DNA from 3 places in the Kitasatospora sp. NPDC096147 genome. Region 2 is predicted to be linked to each of the others. Evidence: riboswitches for the same ligand, from Rfam matches in the RefSeq annotation. Region 2 holds a riboswitch; each other region holds the start of a gene.

Region 1 (4,465 bases), on a different contig from region 2:
GCTGGGCGCACCTGCTGGGCAACCTGCTCTTCCTCTTCGTCTTCGGCCCGGGGGTGGAGCAGCGGTTCGGGCGCGTGCGCTTCCTGCTCGGCTACCTGGCGGTCGGTCATCTGGCCACCTACGGCTGGGCGTTGGCACAGACGGGCGGGCCGGAGTCGGTGCGGGCGCTGGTCGGTGCGTCCGGGGCGATCGCCGGGGTGCTCGGGGCGTACCTGCGGCTGTACCCGAAGGCCCGGGTCACCACCCTGGTGCCGGCCCTGCTCTTCCTGCCGCTGCGCTTCCCGGCCTGGCTGGTGCTCGGGCTGTGGTTCCTGCTCCAGTGGCTGTCGGTCCGCCAGTCCGGCACCGGGGTCGCCTACGCGGTCCACGTCATCGGCTTCGCCGCCGGGTACCTGGGCACCTGGGCGGCCGTTACGCTGGCCCGGAACCCACGGACAGGAGCTTCAGAGTGATCACCGCGATCGTGCTCATCAGGACCAGCGTCGACCGGATCCCCGAGATCGCCGAGGAGATCGCGGCCATCGAGGGCGTCAGCGAGGTCTACTCGGTGACCGGTGGCTACGACCTGGTCGCCATGGTCCGCGTCCGCCACCACGACGACCTCGCGGCCGTCATCCCGGCCCGGCTGAACAAGATCCCGGGCGTCGAGCACACCGAGACCCAGATCGCCTTCCGCACCTACTCCAAGCACGACCTGGAGGCGGCCTTCGCCCTCGGCCTGGACTGACCCGGCACGGCACGGCAGGACGTGACGTCGGGTGGGCGACGTCCGGCGGCAGCGGCCCGGAGGCGCGGGGAACCGCGCGGGGCGGACGGCGACGCACCGGCAGCTGACCCGGCATCAGCCGGTGGCCCGTCCTGCCGTTCCGCTGCGCGCGGCTCCTCGCGCCCCCGGTGCCCCGGGCTTCAGCTGCGGCGGGTGTCCACCACGCAGCGGCCACCCTCGTTCCGGTAGGTCCAGGCCGCCCCGTTGGCGACCAGCTCGCGGACGGCGCCGAGGAAGCGGTCCAGGTGCTCGTCCGGGGTGCCGGCGCCGAACGAGACCCGGATGGCGTTGAGGCTGCGCTCGCCCGGGAGCGAGGACTCGGGGGCGCCGCACTCGGAGGGCGCGGCCTCCTCGCCGCCGAGCAGGGTGCGCACCAGCGGGTGCGCACAGAACAGGCCGTCGCGGACGCCGATGCCGTACTCGGCGGAGAGCGCGGCGGAGAAGTGCGAGCTGTTCCAGCCCTGCACCACGAAGGAGAGCACGCCGACCCGGGCAGCGTCCTCGCCGAACAGGCTGAGCACCCGGACCTCGGGGACCTCGGCCAGGCCGGCCTTCAGACGGGTGATCAGCTCCTGCTCGCGGGCCTCCAGCGCGTCGAAGCCGGCCTCGGTGAGCGCCTTGCAGGCGGAGGCGACGGCGTACGCGCCGATCACGTTCGGGGAGCCGGCCTCGTGCCGGGCCGGGCCGGTCTGCCACTCGACCGCGACCGAGCCGTCCAGCTCGCGGGCCACGGTCCGGCTGGCGCCGCCGCCGGCCAGGTACGGCTCGGCCGCGTCCAGCCAGTCGGCGCGGCCGGCCAGCACCCCGGCACCGAACGGGGCGTAGATCTTGTGGCCGGAGAAGGCGATCCAGTCCACGTCCAGCTCGCGGACCGAGACCCGGTGGTGCGGGGCCAGCTGGGCGGCGTCCAGCACCACCCGGGCGCCGTGGCGGTGGGCGGTCTCGGTCAGCTCGGCGATCGGCCAGAGCTCGCCGGTCACGTTGGAGGCGCCGGTGACGCAGAGCAGGCGGTGCTCGGCCGGGTTCTCGCGCAGCGCCCGGTCGAAGGCCTCGACCGCCTCGGCGTGCGAGCGGGGGGCGCGCAGGTAGGTGACCTTGAGGCCGTTGTGCGCCCAGGGCAGCAGCGAGGCGTGGTGCTCGGTCTCGAAGGCGAAGACCTCGGTGCCGGCCGGGACGGCGGCGGCCAGCAGGTTGAGCGAGTCGGTGGTGGCCCGGGTGAAGACCACCTGGTCGCCCTCGCGCAGGTCGAGGAACTCCTCGACGGTGCGGCGGCTCTGCTCGAACAGGTCGGTGGAGAGCTGGGAGAGGTAGCCGGCGCCGCGGTGCACCGAGCCGTAGTAGGGGGCGTAGGCGGCGACGTCGTCCCAGACCCGCTGGAGCGCCGGGGAGCTGGCGGCGTAGTCGAGGGCAGCGTAGGTGACCTTCTCGCCGGAGGCCAGCGGGACCTCGACGTCGTGACCGAGGACGGCGAGCGGGGCGCAGGTACGGGTGGCAGTCGACATGGGGGTGCACTCCTCGTAAGGTCCGGGACCTCGGGGTGCATCTGTGCCACCGACGTCCGCGCTTGCGCTGCGGACGGATCGCCGCAGTGCCCGGTCCTCACCCAGGGCACCCCGCCACGGACGGAGGGTTGCCGGACAGCAAGCTGGGGCTTGTCGCTGTCACTCATGACCTGGGCAGAACTCTAGGGCGGCTTCCGAAGAGTGGTCAAACGGCATTCCACTATCTGGACGCACCCGGGTACGCCGAAGGCCCGGACCGTGGTCCGGGCCTTCAACTCACCTGTCAGGTACGGGCGGTGGCGGCGGCCCAGTTCTTCAGCAGGGCCTCGGCGGCACCCGAGTCGATCGCCTCGGCGGCCCGGGCCATGCCGGCCCGGAGCTGCTCGGGCAGCGGGGCGTCGGTGAGCTCCAGCGCGGCCAGGGCGGCGGCCGAGTTGAGCAGCACGGCGTCCCGGACGGCGCCGCGCTCCCCCGCCAGCAGGCGGTGCACCACGGCGGCGTTGAACGCCGGGTCGCCACCGCGCAGCGCCTCGATGCCGACCAGCTCGATGCCGACCTCGCGCGGGTCGAAGGAGGTCTCGGTGACCTGACCGTCCTTCACCACCCAGACGTGCGAGGTGGCCGAGATGGTCAACTCGTCGAGGCCGTCGTCACCCCGGAACACCAGCGCGGTGGCCCCCCGGCGGGCCAGCACCCCGGCGATCAGCCCGGCCAGCCGGGTGTCGAAGCAGCCGATGGCGTGGGCGGTCACCCGGGCCGGATTGGTCAGCGGGCCCAGGATGTTGAAGGCCGTCGGCACCCCGAGGTCACGGCGGGCCGGGGCGGCGTGCCGCATCGCGGGGTGGAAGACCGGGGCCGGACAGAAGGTCAGGCCGACCTCCTCGGCGATCTCGGCCACCCGGTGCGGCGGGACGTCCGGGCTGATGCCGAGCTGCTCCAGCACGTCGGTGGCGCCGGTCGAGGAGGAGGCGGCGCGGTTGCCGTGCTTCACCACCTTGGCCCCGGCCGCGGCGGCGACGATCGCCGACATGGTGGAGATGTTGACCGTCTTGGCCCGGTCGCCGCCGGTGCCCACGACGTCCACCGCCGGTCCGGGGACGGTGAGCGGGACGGCGTGGGCGTACATCGAGTCGACCAGCCCGGCGATCTCGTCGACGGTCTCGCCCTTGGCGCGCAGGGCCACCACGAAGCCCGCCACCTGGACGGGGGTGGCCTCGCCGCTCATGATCCGGTCCATCGCCCAGGCGGCGTCGGCCTGGGTGAGGTTCTCACCGGCGAGCAGGGTGCTCAACAGGTCGGGCCAGGTGCGGGCCATGGCTAGCTCCAGTTCTCCGTCTTGACGTGGACTGGAGCCAGCCTAGCGATCCGCGGTGCGGCGGTGCGGCGTTGTTCTTCCCCTTGAGACGGCCGCCGTGGGGTTGACGGGACGTCAGGCCGGAGTGCGGCACCGCTGCGCTCGGCCGGGCGGGCTCGCGCTACGCCGGGGTGCGGCGGGCGACCCGGGCGCGGAGCAGGGTGGCGGCGGACTCGGCGAACGGGACCGGGTCGACGGGGTGCGAGATGGCGGCGTCCGCGCGCGACCAGGCGGCGAGCCAGGAGTCCTGCGGGCGGCCGATCAGCACCAGCACCGGCGGGCAGCCGTAGATCTCGTCCTTGACCTGGCGGGCCACCCCGAGACCGCCGGCCGGGACGGCCTCGCCGTCCAGGACGCAGAGGTCGATGCCGCCCTTCTCCAGGGCGCGCAGGACGGCGGGGACGGTCGCGCACTCCAGCACCTCGACCTCGGGGAGGTCCGCGGCGGGGCGGCGGCCGAGAGCGAGGGTGACCTGCTCGCGGGTGTTGCGGTCGTCGCTGTAGACGAGGACGGTGAGCGTCTCGTCCGTCGTGTGCGCCATGGGCCCTGCTCCCGGTGCTCGTCCTCTTATATGGGTGGTGCGCGCGCGTCGGCTCGACCGGGCCGGGTGTGATCCGGACCACGTTCACTTCCGGATGCTACTCCGCGACGCCCCTCGTGGTGAGCCCCTCGCGCGATCTCGCTGCGCCGGGCCCGCCGCCGCGTCACCCGGTCGGGCGACGGACCGTCACCCGGGGGGCGGAGTCCACCCGGACGGCGGAGGGGCCAAGGGGCAGTAGCCGACGGCCCCTCAGAAGTCCGGGAGCAACACGCGGGGCGAACGGGTGCAGGCACCTTCCGATG
Region 2 (4,465 bases):
AGCACTCTCGGGTATCGAGTGCAAGCCCAATCGTGATACGCGCGCCCGTGCCGGTGCGCCGGCCGGGGACGTCGGAAGGCCCGTACGACGGGTGTCGTACGGGCCTTCCGGTGAAGCGTGGAGACTGCCAGCCCGAAGCCGAGCCGAGGTCCGCAGGTGCGGAAGGTCAGACCGCCGCGCGGACCATGTCCGCCTGCGGGCCCTTCTGCCCCTGGGAGATCTCGAACTCGACCCGCTGGCCCTCCTCGAGGGTGCGGTAGCCGTCCATCTGGATCGCGCTGTAGTGGACGAACACGTCCGCACCACCGTCGACCGCGATGAAGCCGTAGCCCTTCTCCGCGTTGAACCACTTGACGGTGCCCTGAGCCATTCCGAACTCCCCTTGTGCTGTGCTGGCCCTTCGCGGGTCCACAGGATGCGGACCCAGGTCTGTACCGGCACACGCCCGAGGGAACCCCCCCTGGGCGCAGCCGCGGTCAACACTCGAACGCGCCGACCGCCGCTGAATGTATCCGGACAGACGCCCTCTGCAACAGGGTCAACTTCGCCGAATTCGCCGTATGACGAAAGGGATGTGACGGGAGGAAAGCCTCAAGGGGCGGCAATTCGCGCGGGACATAGCGGACCTAACGGGATGAAACTCCGTCAGATTCCTGACACTGGCCTGACAGTTCGCGTCTCAGCGCGACCGCCCCACGTCTCAGCCGCCGGACGGGCCCTCCGTGCACGACTCAGCCGCACCACCGATCGGGATTCGAAACATCCGATCCGCATCCGCACTCTACCGCCTGCGACCTGACGGAAATTCACCGCGACGTGCGACGGGCCGCCACCGATATCCGGAATCATTCGTTCCGGTCGCGGTGACGGCCCGTCGCCGTACTCCCGAAGCGGGTTCAGCAGCCCCCGGCCACCGCCGGAATGATCGAGATGTTGGCGCCGTCCTTGATCTCGGTCTCCAGGCCCTCGTCGAAACGCACGTCGTCGTCGTTGACGTAGACGTTCACGAACCGGCGGAGCTTGCCGGCGTCGTCCAGCACCCGGGCGGCGATGCCGGGGTGGTTGGCGTCCAGGTCGGCGATCACGGCGGCCAGGGTGGCGCCCTCGGCGGCCACCTCGGCGGCGCCGCCGGTGTAGGTGCGCAGGATGGTGGGAATGCGGACGGTGGCGCTCATGGGGGTACTCCTAAACCGGTGCTGAGGGGGGATCAGGCGGAGGCCAGGCCGGCCGCGCGGAAGGACTCCAGGGTCGGGCGGATGGTGGCGGTGAGCCCGGCGTCGGAGACGGCGTCCAGGGTCTTCAGGCCGTCGCCGGTGTTGATCGCCACGGTCTCCTTCGCCGGGTCGAGCTGCCCGGTCTCGACCAGCTTCTTCAGCACGCCGATGGTCACCCCGCCGGCCGTCTCGGCGAAGATGCCCTCGGTGCGGGCCAGCAGCTTGATCGCCTCGACCACCTCGGCGTCGGTGACGTCCTCGACCGCCCCACCGGTGCGGCGGGCGATGTCCAGCACGTACGGGCCGTCGGCCGGGTTGCCGATCGCCAGCGACTTGGCGATGGTGTCGGGCTTGACCGGCTTGATCACGTCGCGGCCGGCCTTGAAGGCGGCCGAGACCGGGGAGCAGCCCTCGGCCTGGGCACCGAAGATCTTGTAGGGCCGGTCCTCGACCAGGCCGAGCTTGATGAGCTCCTGCAGACCCTTGTCGATCTTGGTGAGCTGGGAGCCCGAGGCGATCGGGATGACGATCTGCTCCGGCAGCCGCCAGCCGAGCTGCTCGCAGATCTCGTACGCCAGGGTCTTGGAGCCCTCGCCGTAGTAGGGGCGAAGGTTGACGTTGACGAAGCCCCAGCCCTCGCCGGCCGGGTCGCCGATCAGCTCGGAGCAGAAGCGGTTCACGTCGTCGTAGTTGCCCTCGATGCCGACCAGCTCGCCGCCGTAGACGCCGGCCATCACGACCTTGCCCTGCTCCAGGTCGTGCGGGATGAACACGCAGGACTTGAAGCCGGCCCGGGCCGCCGCCGCCCCCACCGCGCCCGCCAGGTTGCCGGTGGAGGAGCAGGAGAGGGTGGTGAAGTGGAAGGCGCGCGCCGCCTCGATGGCGCAGGCCACCACGCGGTCCTTGAAGGAGTGGGTCGGGTTCCCCGAGTCGTCCTTGACGTGCAGCTGGGCGGTGAAGCCGAGCTCGCGGCCGAGGTTGTCGGCCTTCACCAGCGGGGTCCAGCCCGGGTTCAGGTTGGGCTTGGAGGCCACGTCGGCCGGGACGGGCAGCAGCGGGGCGTAGCGCCAGATGGACGCCGGGCCGGCCTCGATCCGCTTGCGCAGCTCCTCCGCGTCCTCGGAGCCGAAGTCGTAGGCGATCTCCAGCGGGCCGAAGCACTCGAGGCAGGCGAAGCTGGGGCCGAGCGGGAACTTGGTGCCGCACTCGCGACAGGACAGCCGGTCGGCGGGGCCGAGGTCGACGGAGGGTGCGGCGGAAACAGCGGTGGCCATGGTGGCGGAGACCTTTCTCCTCATCTTCCCCGTGACGCGGGCGCGCCACAGGACGGAATTGGCACCTGTCCCGCCGTGGCCGCCGATGGGCCGGATCGCGCGAGAAGGTTGCCGGGACGTCAACGGGCCGTTCCCTCAGTCCCTCTGGATGAGCTCTGTGAAGTTGTGGTCCTGCGCTCCGGCCGACCCCGACGTGCGAAGGTCTGACCGCAGTACGAAGACTGTATCCGAAGGCGCCCGAGCGGTGACCCGCCGTCCGCTGTACGAGATGCGAAACGCGAGGAGACGAGACAGTGCCCGACCAGCCTCAGCCGTCCGACCCTGCCGAGGAGTTGCTGCCCGAGGTGTCCGACTGGCTGCGCCGGCGCTCCTGGACGGCGGCCGACCGGCCGCTGGACGCCCTGCTGACGGCCAAACGGGCGGCCGGCCCGGCCGGCACCATCAGCGTGGTGCTGCCCGCCCTGGACGAGGAGCCGACCGTCGGCGAGATCGTCCGGGTGATCCGCCGCGAGCTGATGGAGCGTCTGCCGCTGGTGGACGAGCTGGTGGTGGTGGACTCCGGCTCGGCCGACCGGACGGCCGAGCTGGCCGCGGCGGCCGGGGCCCGGGTGGTCCACCGGGACGAGCTGCTGCCCCGGCTGCCGGCCGTGACCGGCAAGGGCGAGGTGCTCTGGCGCTCGCTGCTGGCCACCTCCGGGGCGATCGTCTGCTTCGTCGACGCCGACCTGCGCGAGTTCGACCCGGCCTTCGTCTCCGGGATCGTCGGGCCGCTGCTCACCGACCCGTCGATCGAGCTGGTGAAGGCGATGTACGACCGCCCGCTGGAGACCGAGGGGGCGGTGGTGCCGGCCGGCGGCGGGCGGGTGACGGAGCTGGTGGCCCGGCCGCTGCTGAACCTGCACTGGCCCCAACTGGCCGGATTCGTCCAGCCGTTGGGCGGTGAGTACGCGGCCCGCCGGTCACTGCTGGAGCGGCTGCCGTTCCCCACCGGCTACGGGGTGGAGCTCGGCCTGCTGGTGGACGCGCTGGAGCTGGCCGGGCTGGACGCGCTGGCCCAGGTGGACGTCGGGGTGCGGCACCACCGGCACCAGGACGGCCAGGCGCTCGGGCGGATGGCCGCGACCATCTACCGGACCGCGCTGGAGCGGCTGGACCGGACCGGGCGGCTGAAGAGCGGCCAGGACCTGGTGCGCCCGCTGCTCACCCAGTTCTCCCGGGACCCGGCCGGCCGGGAGTTCACCGCGCACACCCACCCGGTCGGCGCGCTGGAGCGCCCGCCGATGGTGACCGTCCCGGAGTACCACCCTCGGTGAGCCTCCGCGCGCGCCCCGTGTGCCGACTGGTTTGCCCCCGGGGGTGAGAGGCAAGGTTGGTGACATGGCCGATCACGCGACCGCACGTTCGAATCAGACCGGGGCCGCCCCCATCCTGGTGGCCTCCAACCGGGGGCCGGTGTCCTTCACCGCCGAGGACGACGGTTCGCTCACCCTGCGCAGAGGCGGTGGCGGACTGGTCTCCGGGCTGTCGGCGATCGACGACCCGTCCGCCGTCTGGGTCTGCGCCGCCCTCTCCGAGGCCGACCGCACGGCCGCCCGGCAGGCCCCCGACGGCCGGCTGGACCTGGCCGGGCACGAGGTCGGCGGCCAGGCGGTGCGGATGCTGGACATCGACCCCGGCACCTTCGCCCGGGCCTACAACGGGGTGGCCAACTCCACCCTCTGGTTCGTCCACCACCTGCTCTACGGGACGGCGGTGGCCCCGGTCTTCGACGACCGCTTCCGCCGCGAGTGGGAGTCCTACCGGGCCTACAACGCGGCCTTCGCCGGGGCACTGGCCGCCGAGGCGGCCCCCGGCGCGGCGGTGCTGGTGCAGGACTACCACCTCTCGCTGGCCCCCGCCCTGCTCCGCGAGCTGCGCCCGGACCTGAGGATCGGTCACTTCTCGCACACCCCGTGGGCCCCGCCGGAGTACTACCGG
Region 3 (4,465 bases), on a different contig from region 2:
CCCTCCCCCGGATCCGGGGCACGGGCCCGGCCCCGGTGCGGGCCGCGACCCCCCGGCCGGCTCCGTCCTCCGTCCGGGCACCATGATGATGCTGTGCACGCGCCGCCACCCTTCCCCCGTTGTGGTGAAGGAAGGGTAGCGAGGGGCGTGGCCCGTTCACCTGAGGATTTCCGGCCGGGCAACTGCCGTCCGGGCCCTCCGTGCACGGCGGATCAGCACTCCCCCCCTGCCACACGAAGCCCGCGACGATCCGGCCACCGCCCGGGAAGCTGCCCCGGCCCTCGCCCGGGCCCTGGTGCAGGCACTGGCCCCCGCCACCGCCGAAGCTGACCTGGACGTGGTCGTCACCGGGCTGCACCGAGCCGTTGTCGAAGTACGAGCGGCGGAAGCCGCAGTCGCTCACCGGCCGGTCGGCATCGGACCGGCAGACCGCAGCCAGGCCGACAGCACCGCCCGTCCCCCGTGTCCGCGCACCGCACACCCCTCCTCCGGCAGCCGCCACAGCCCCGCCCGCGCGGCCCCGCCGCCCTCCTGCCGACGCGGGGGCCACCCGACCGCCTGTGACCTCCCAGAGTCCGGCTAGGCTCGCCCCGGACGATCACGACGCGGGTCGTCCACCGAGCGGACGCACCGGGTGAACGGGCCGGGTGAACGGGCCGGGTGAACGGGCCGGGTGAACGGGCCGGGTGAACGGGCCGGACGGACCAACCGGAAGAGGGCGGGCGCGAGTTGACCGGCTGGACGAAGGCGCTGGACGCGGCCGGCATCACCGACCCCGGGCTGCGGGAGGACTACACCCGGCAGCGGGAGCAGGTGACGCGGTACCGCCGCGAGGCCGCGCTCGCGGCCCGGCTCCTGCTGCCCGCACGGCTGGTGCCGCACGTGATCGCCGCCACCGCCTACATGCACCGCACCGACACCCTGCTCGACAGCGGCCCGCTGGACGGGCGCCGCGCCGCATACGCGCAGTGGGAGCTGGAGGTGACCGGGGCGCTGGCGGACGGCGGCACGGACCACCCCGAGCTCCGCCCGTTCCTGCACACCGTCGCGGCCCACCCCGCCCTGCGCACCCTGGTGCCGCAGCACCTGGCCGGCTCCCTCGCCGACCTCGACTTCACCGGCTTCGCCACCGAGGCGGAGTACCAGACCTACCTGGACGTCTACGCGCTGCCGGCCTTCATGGTGGTCGCCACCGTGCTCGGCCCGCCCGGCGACCAGAGCGCCTACCGAGCCGCCTGCCGCACCTACCTGGACGCGAGCCAGCGCATCGACTTCGTCGCCGACCTCGCCGAGGACCTGGCCGACGGCCGCCTGACCCTCTCGCAGGAGGCACTCGACCGGCACGGCGTCACCCGCGCCGACCTGGTGGCGGGCACCGGTCTGCCCGCCGTCCGGGCCCTGATCACCGATCAGCTCGACCTGGCCGGCCGCACGCTCGCCGAGGGCCGGAGCGTGATCGACCTGGCCCCGCCCGCGCACCGGCCGATGGTCCGCTGCATGGTCGGCCTGGACGCCCTCACCGCCACCGCCGCCCGGGCCGATCCGGCCGCCCTGCTGCGCCGCCCGGTCGGCCCGCCGAAGGGCGCGGCGCTGCGGCTGCTCGCCCGCGAGTACCTCCGCTCCCGCCGGTCCGCCGGCTGACCGTCTCCCGGCCGACGCCCCCTCGGCCGACGCCCGGCTGACGGTCCGTCGGGCTGGTTCGGCGGCCATGACCGACACTGAGCCCGGCACCGACCACTGGACGTCGCCACCCGACCGCCCGGTGCACGGCCGGGGCGAGTGCACCGTCACCGTCCTCCACCCGCCGTTGCCGGCCGGCACCGGCCGGTCCACCCGGGAGACGGTCGCCGCACCGCACCGGCCGACCGCCGGGCGGCGGCCACGCTCAGGACTGCCGGACGGCCTCCGTCAGACGGTCGGCCGCCTCCACCACCGCGTGGGCGAGCCGCGCCCCGGGGTGCCGGCTCAGCCGCTCGATCGGGCCGGAGACGGTAACGGCGGCCACCACCCGGTTGGACGGACCGCGCACCGGTGCCGAGACCGAGGCCACCCCGAGCTCCCGCTCGCCGACCGCCTGCGCCCAGCCCCGCCGCCGCACCCCGCTCAGCGCGGTGGCCGTGAAGCTGGCCCCCTGCAGCCCCCGGTGCAGCCGCTCCGGCTCCTCCCAGGCCAGCAGGATCTGCGCCGCCGCACCCACCCGCATCGGGAGCGTCACCCCCACCGGGACGGTGTCGCGCAGGCCGGAGAGCCGTTCGGCGGCGGCCACGCAGATCCTCATCTCGCCCTGCCGCCGGTAGAGCTGGGCACTCTCCCCGGTGACGTCGCGCAGGTGCGCGAGCACCGAGCCGGCCGCCGCCAGCAGGCGGTCCTCACCGGCGGCCGCCGAGAGTTCGCCGATCCGGGCGCCGAGCGTGAAGCGGCCCTCGACGTCGCGCGCGACCAGCCGGTGCTGCTCCAGGGCGACCGCCAGCCGGTGGGCGGTGGGCCGGGCCAGGCCGGTGGCGGCGACCAGCCCGGCCAGCGTGGTCGGCCCGGCCTCCAGGGTGCCGAGGATGGAGGTGACCTTGTCGAGGACGCCGACGCCGCTGGTGGTTTCCATGGATGTACTCCGTCTCAGGTCCCGCGAGCGGCGGGTGGCGGCGCTCGCGGAGGGCTCCGTACGGGGAGCCCAGGGGGTGGTCAGCGAGGGAAGGCCGCAGAAGTGGGCCGGGGTCCTGCGCCAGACACAGAACGGGTACGCGAAAGCGCCGGGGTGGGAAGCGCCCGGACGAAGGACAGCACAGAGAGCACCGTGTCTCCTCATCTTTCCCGCGCCACAGTGGCGGCAGGCCGGAGTTGGCACTGCTCCCGGACGGCACGGCGCGTACTTCGGACGCCGGTTCGACCGGGGAGTTGCCGGGGCTTCGTAGGGCCGGTCCCTCCACCCCTCTGGATGATTCGCGAGGAACCATATCAAGACCCCGGGCCGCCGTGCCGGGCCTCCCCCCACCTCGTCCGGAACCGCTCCCCCACCGGCCCCCGTCGGCCGGAATCGCCCCCTCGGGTGATCCACGTTGGTAGCGTCGCGGCATGACGGACCAGCGATCGGCAGAACACCGGTACGAACCAAGCGGACTGACACGGCGTCAGACCCTCGCCGCACTCGGCGCCGGCGGAGCGGCCTGGCTGCTGCGGGGCACGGTCGGACCGGACAGCGCCCGGGCGGTCGGCACCGCCCCCGCCGACCTCCCCGGCGGGCTGGTCCCGTACCAGCGGGAGTACCGGAACTGGGCCGGCGAGGTGCGCACCGATCCGCTCTGGGTCTGCGAGCCCACCACCCCGGAGCACGTGGCCGAGCTGGCCGACTGGGCCCGCACGGCCGGCTGGCGGCTGCGCCCGCAGGGGCACCGGCACGGCTGGGCCCCGCTCACCGTCGCCCCGGACACCCCTTCCTCGGCCCGCGTCCTGCTGCTCGACACCACCCGCCACCTCACCGCGATCACCCTGCCCACCGGGCAGGTGGCCGGCGCCCCGACCGTCCGGGTGCAGGCCGGCGCCTCGATGGAGGAACTGCTGGCCCGCCTCGGCGAGCAGGGCCTCGGCGTCGCCGGCTGCCCGGCCCCGGGCGACCTCACCGTCGGCGGTGTGCTCGCCATCGGCGGCCACGGCACCGGCGTCCCGGCGGCCGGCGAGACCACGCCCGCCGGCCACGGCCACGGCTCGCTCTCCAACCAGGTGGTCTCGCTCACCGCCGTGGTCTGGGACCCGGCCGCCGGGCGGTACCTGCCGCGCACGTTCGACCGCACCGAGGCCGAGGCCGGGGCGCTGCTGGTCCAGCTCGGCCGGGCCTTCCTCACCGAGGCGGTGCTCCGGGTCGGCCCGGACCGGCCGCTGCGCTGCCTCAGCCGGGTCGACGTCCCGGCCACCGAACTGTTCGCCGCCCCGGGCGGCCCCGGCGCCGCCGGCAGCGCCGGTGCCCGCACCTTCGCCTCCTTCGTCGACCGGGACGGCCGGGCCGAGGCGATCTGGTACGCCTTCACCACCCACCCCTGGCTCAAGACCTGGCGGGTCACCCCGACCCGACCGCTCACCGCCCGGAGCGTCGACGAGCCGTACAACTACCCCTTCTCCGACAACATCCCCCAGCCGGTCGCCGAGCTGGCCGGACAACTGGTCTCCGGTGCGCCGGAGTTGGCCCCGGTCTTCGGCCAGCTCCAGTACCTGATCACCAAGATCGGGCTGACCGGGGACCTCACCGACGTCCTCCTGTCCAGCGGCCTGCTGCGCACCCTGCTGACCGGCGAGCTGCTCACCCACCTGCTGGCCGGCGGCCTGCGCTCCGACCTCTGGGGCCCCTCCCGCCACCTGCTCCAGTACATCCGGCCGACCACCCTGCGGGTCACCGCCAACGGCTACGCGGTGCACCTGCGGCGGGCCGACCTCCAGTGGGCGGTGCACTCCTTCACCACCACCTACCAGCGCCTGC

The links. Region 2 has a riboswitch for S-adenosylmethionine ahead of thrC (threonine synthase). Riboswitches for the same ligand answer to the same signal wherever they lie in the genome.
Region 1: it holds a riboswitch for S-adenosylmethionine, as region 2 does, so the genes downstream of both, ACIRBX_RS10945 (aminotransferase class V-fold PLP-dependent enzyme) here and thrC (threonine synthase) in region 2, are expected to answer to the same signal.
Region 3: it holds a riboswitch for S-adenosylmethionine, as region 2 does, so the genes downstream of both, ACIRBX_RS04815 (IclR family transcriptional regulator) here and thrC (threonine synthase) in region 2, are expected to answer to the same signal.

What each region holds. Positions count from the first base shown of each region.
Region 1 covers NZ_JBIWFX010000003.1:88,976-93,440, forward strand. The annotation lists gene ACIRBX_RS10935 (rhomboid family intramembrane serine protease) at 1-452, shown strand, start outside; gene ACIRBX_RS10940 (Lrp/AsnC family transcriptional regulator) at 449-727, shown strand; gene ACIRBX_RS10945 (aminotransferase class V-fold PLP-dependent enzyme) at 907-2,268, opposite strand; SAM riboswitch class IV at 2,322-2,439, opposite strand; gene trpD (anthranilate phosphoribosyltransferase) at 2,552-3,583, opposite strand; gene ACIRBX_RS10955 (hypothetical protein) at 3,744-4,163, opposite strand.
Region 2 covers NZ_JBIWFX010000014.1:88,378-92,842, reverse strand. The annotation lists gene ACIRBX_RS31635 (cold-shock protein) at 167-370, opposite strand; gene ACIRBX_RS31630 (ubiquitin-like small modifier protein 1) at 897-1,175, opposite strand; gene thrC (threonine synthase) at 1,208-2,488, opposite strand; SAM riboswitch class I at 2,506-2,643, opposite strand; gene ACIRBX_RS31620 (glucosyl-3-phosphoglycerate synthase) at 2,821-3,801, shown strand; gene ACIRBX_RS31615 (trehalose-6-phosphate synthase) at 3,866-4,465, shown strand, end outside.
Region 3 covers NZ_JBIWFX010000001.1:1,112,808-1,117,272, forward strand. The annotation lists gene ACIRBX_RS04810 (phytoene/squalene synthase family protein) at 730-1,641, shown strand; gene ACIRBX_RS04815 (IclR family transcriptional regulator) at 1,886-2,599, opposite strand; SAM riboswitch class I at 2,797-2,939, opposite strand; gene ACIRBX_RS04820 (cholesterol oxidase substrate-binding domain-containing protein) at 3,070-4,465, shown strand, end outside.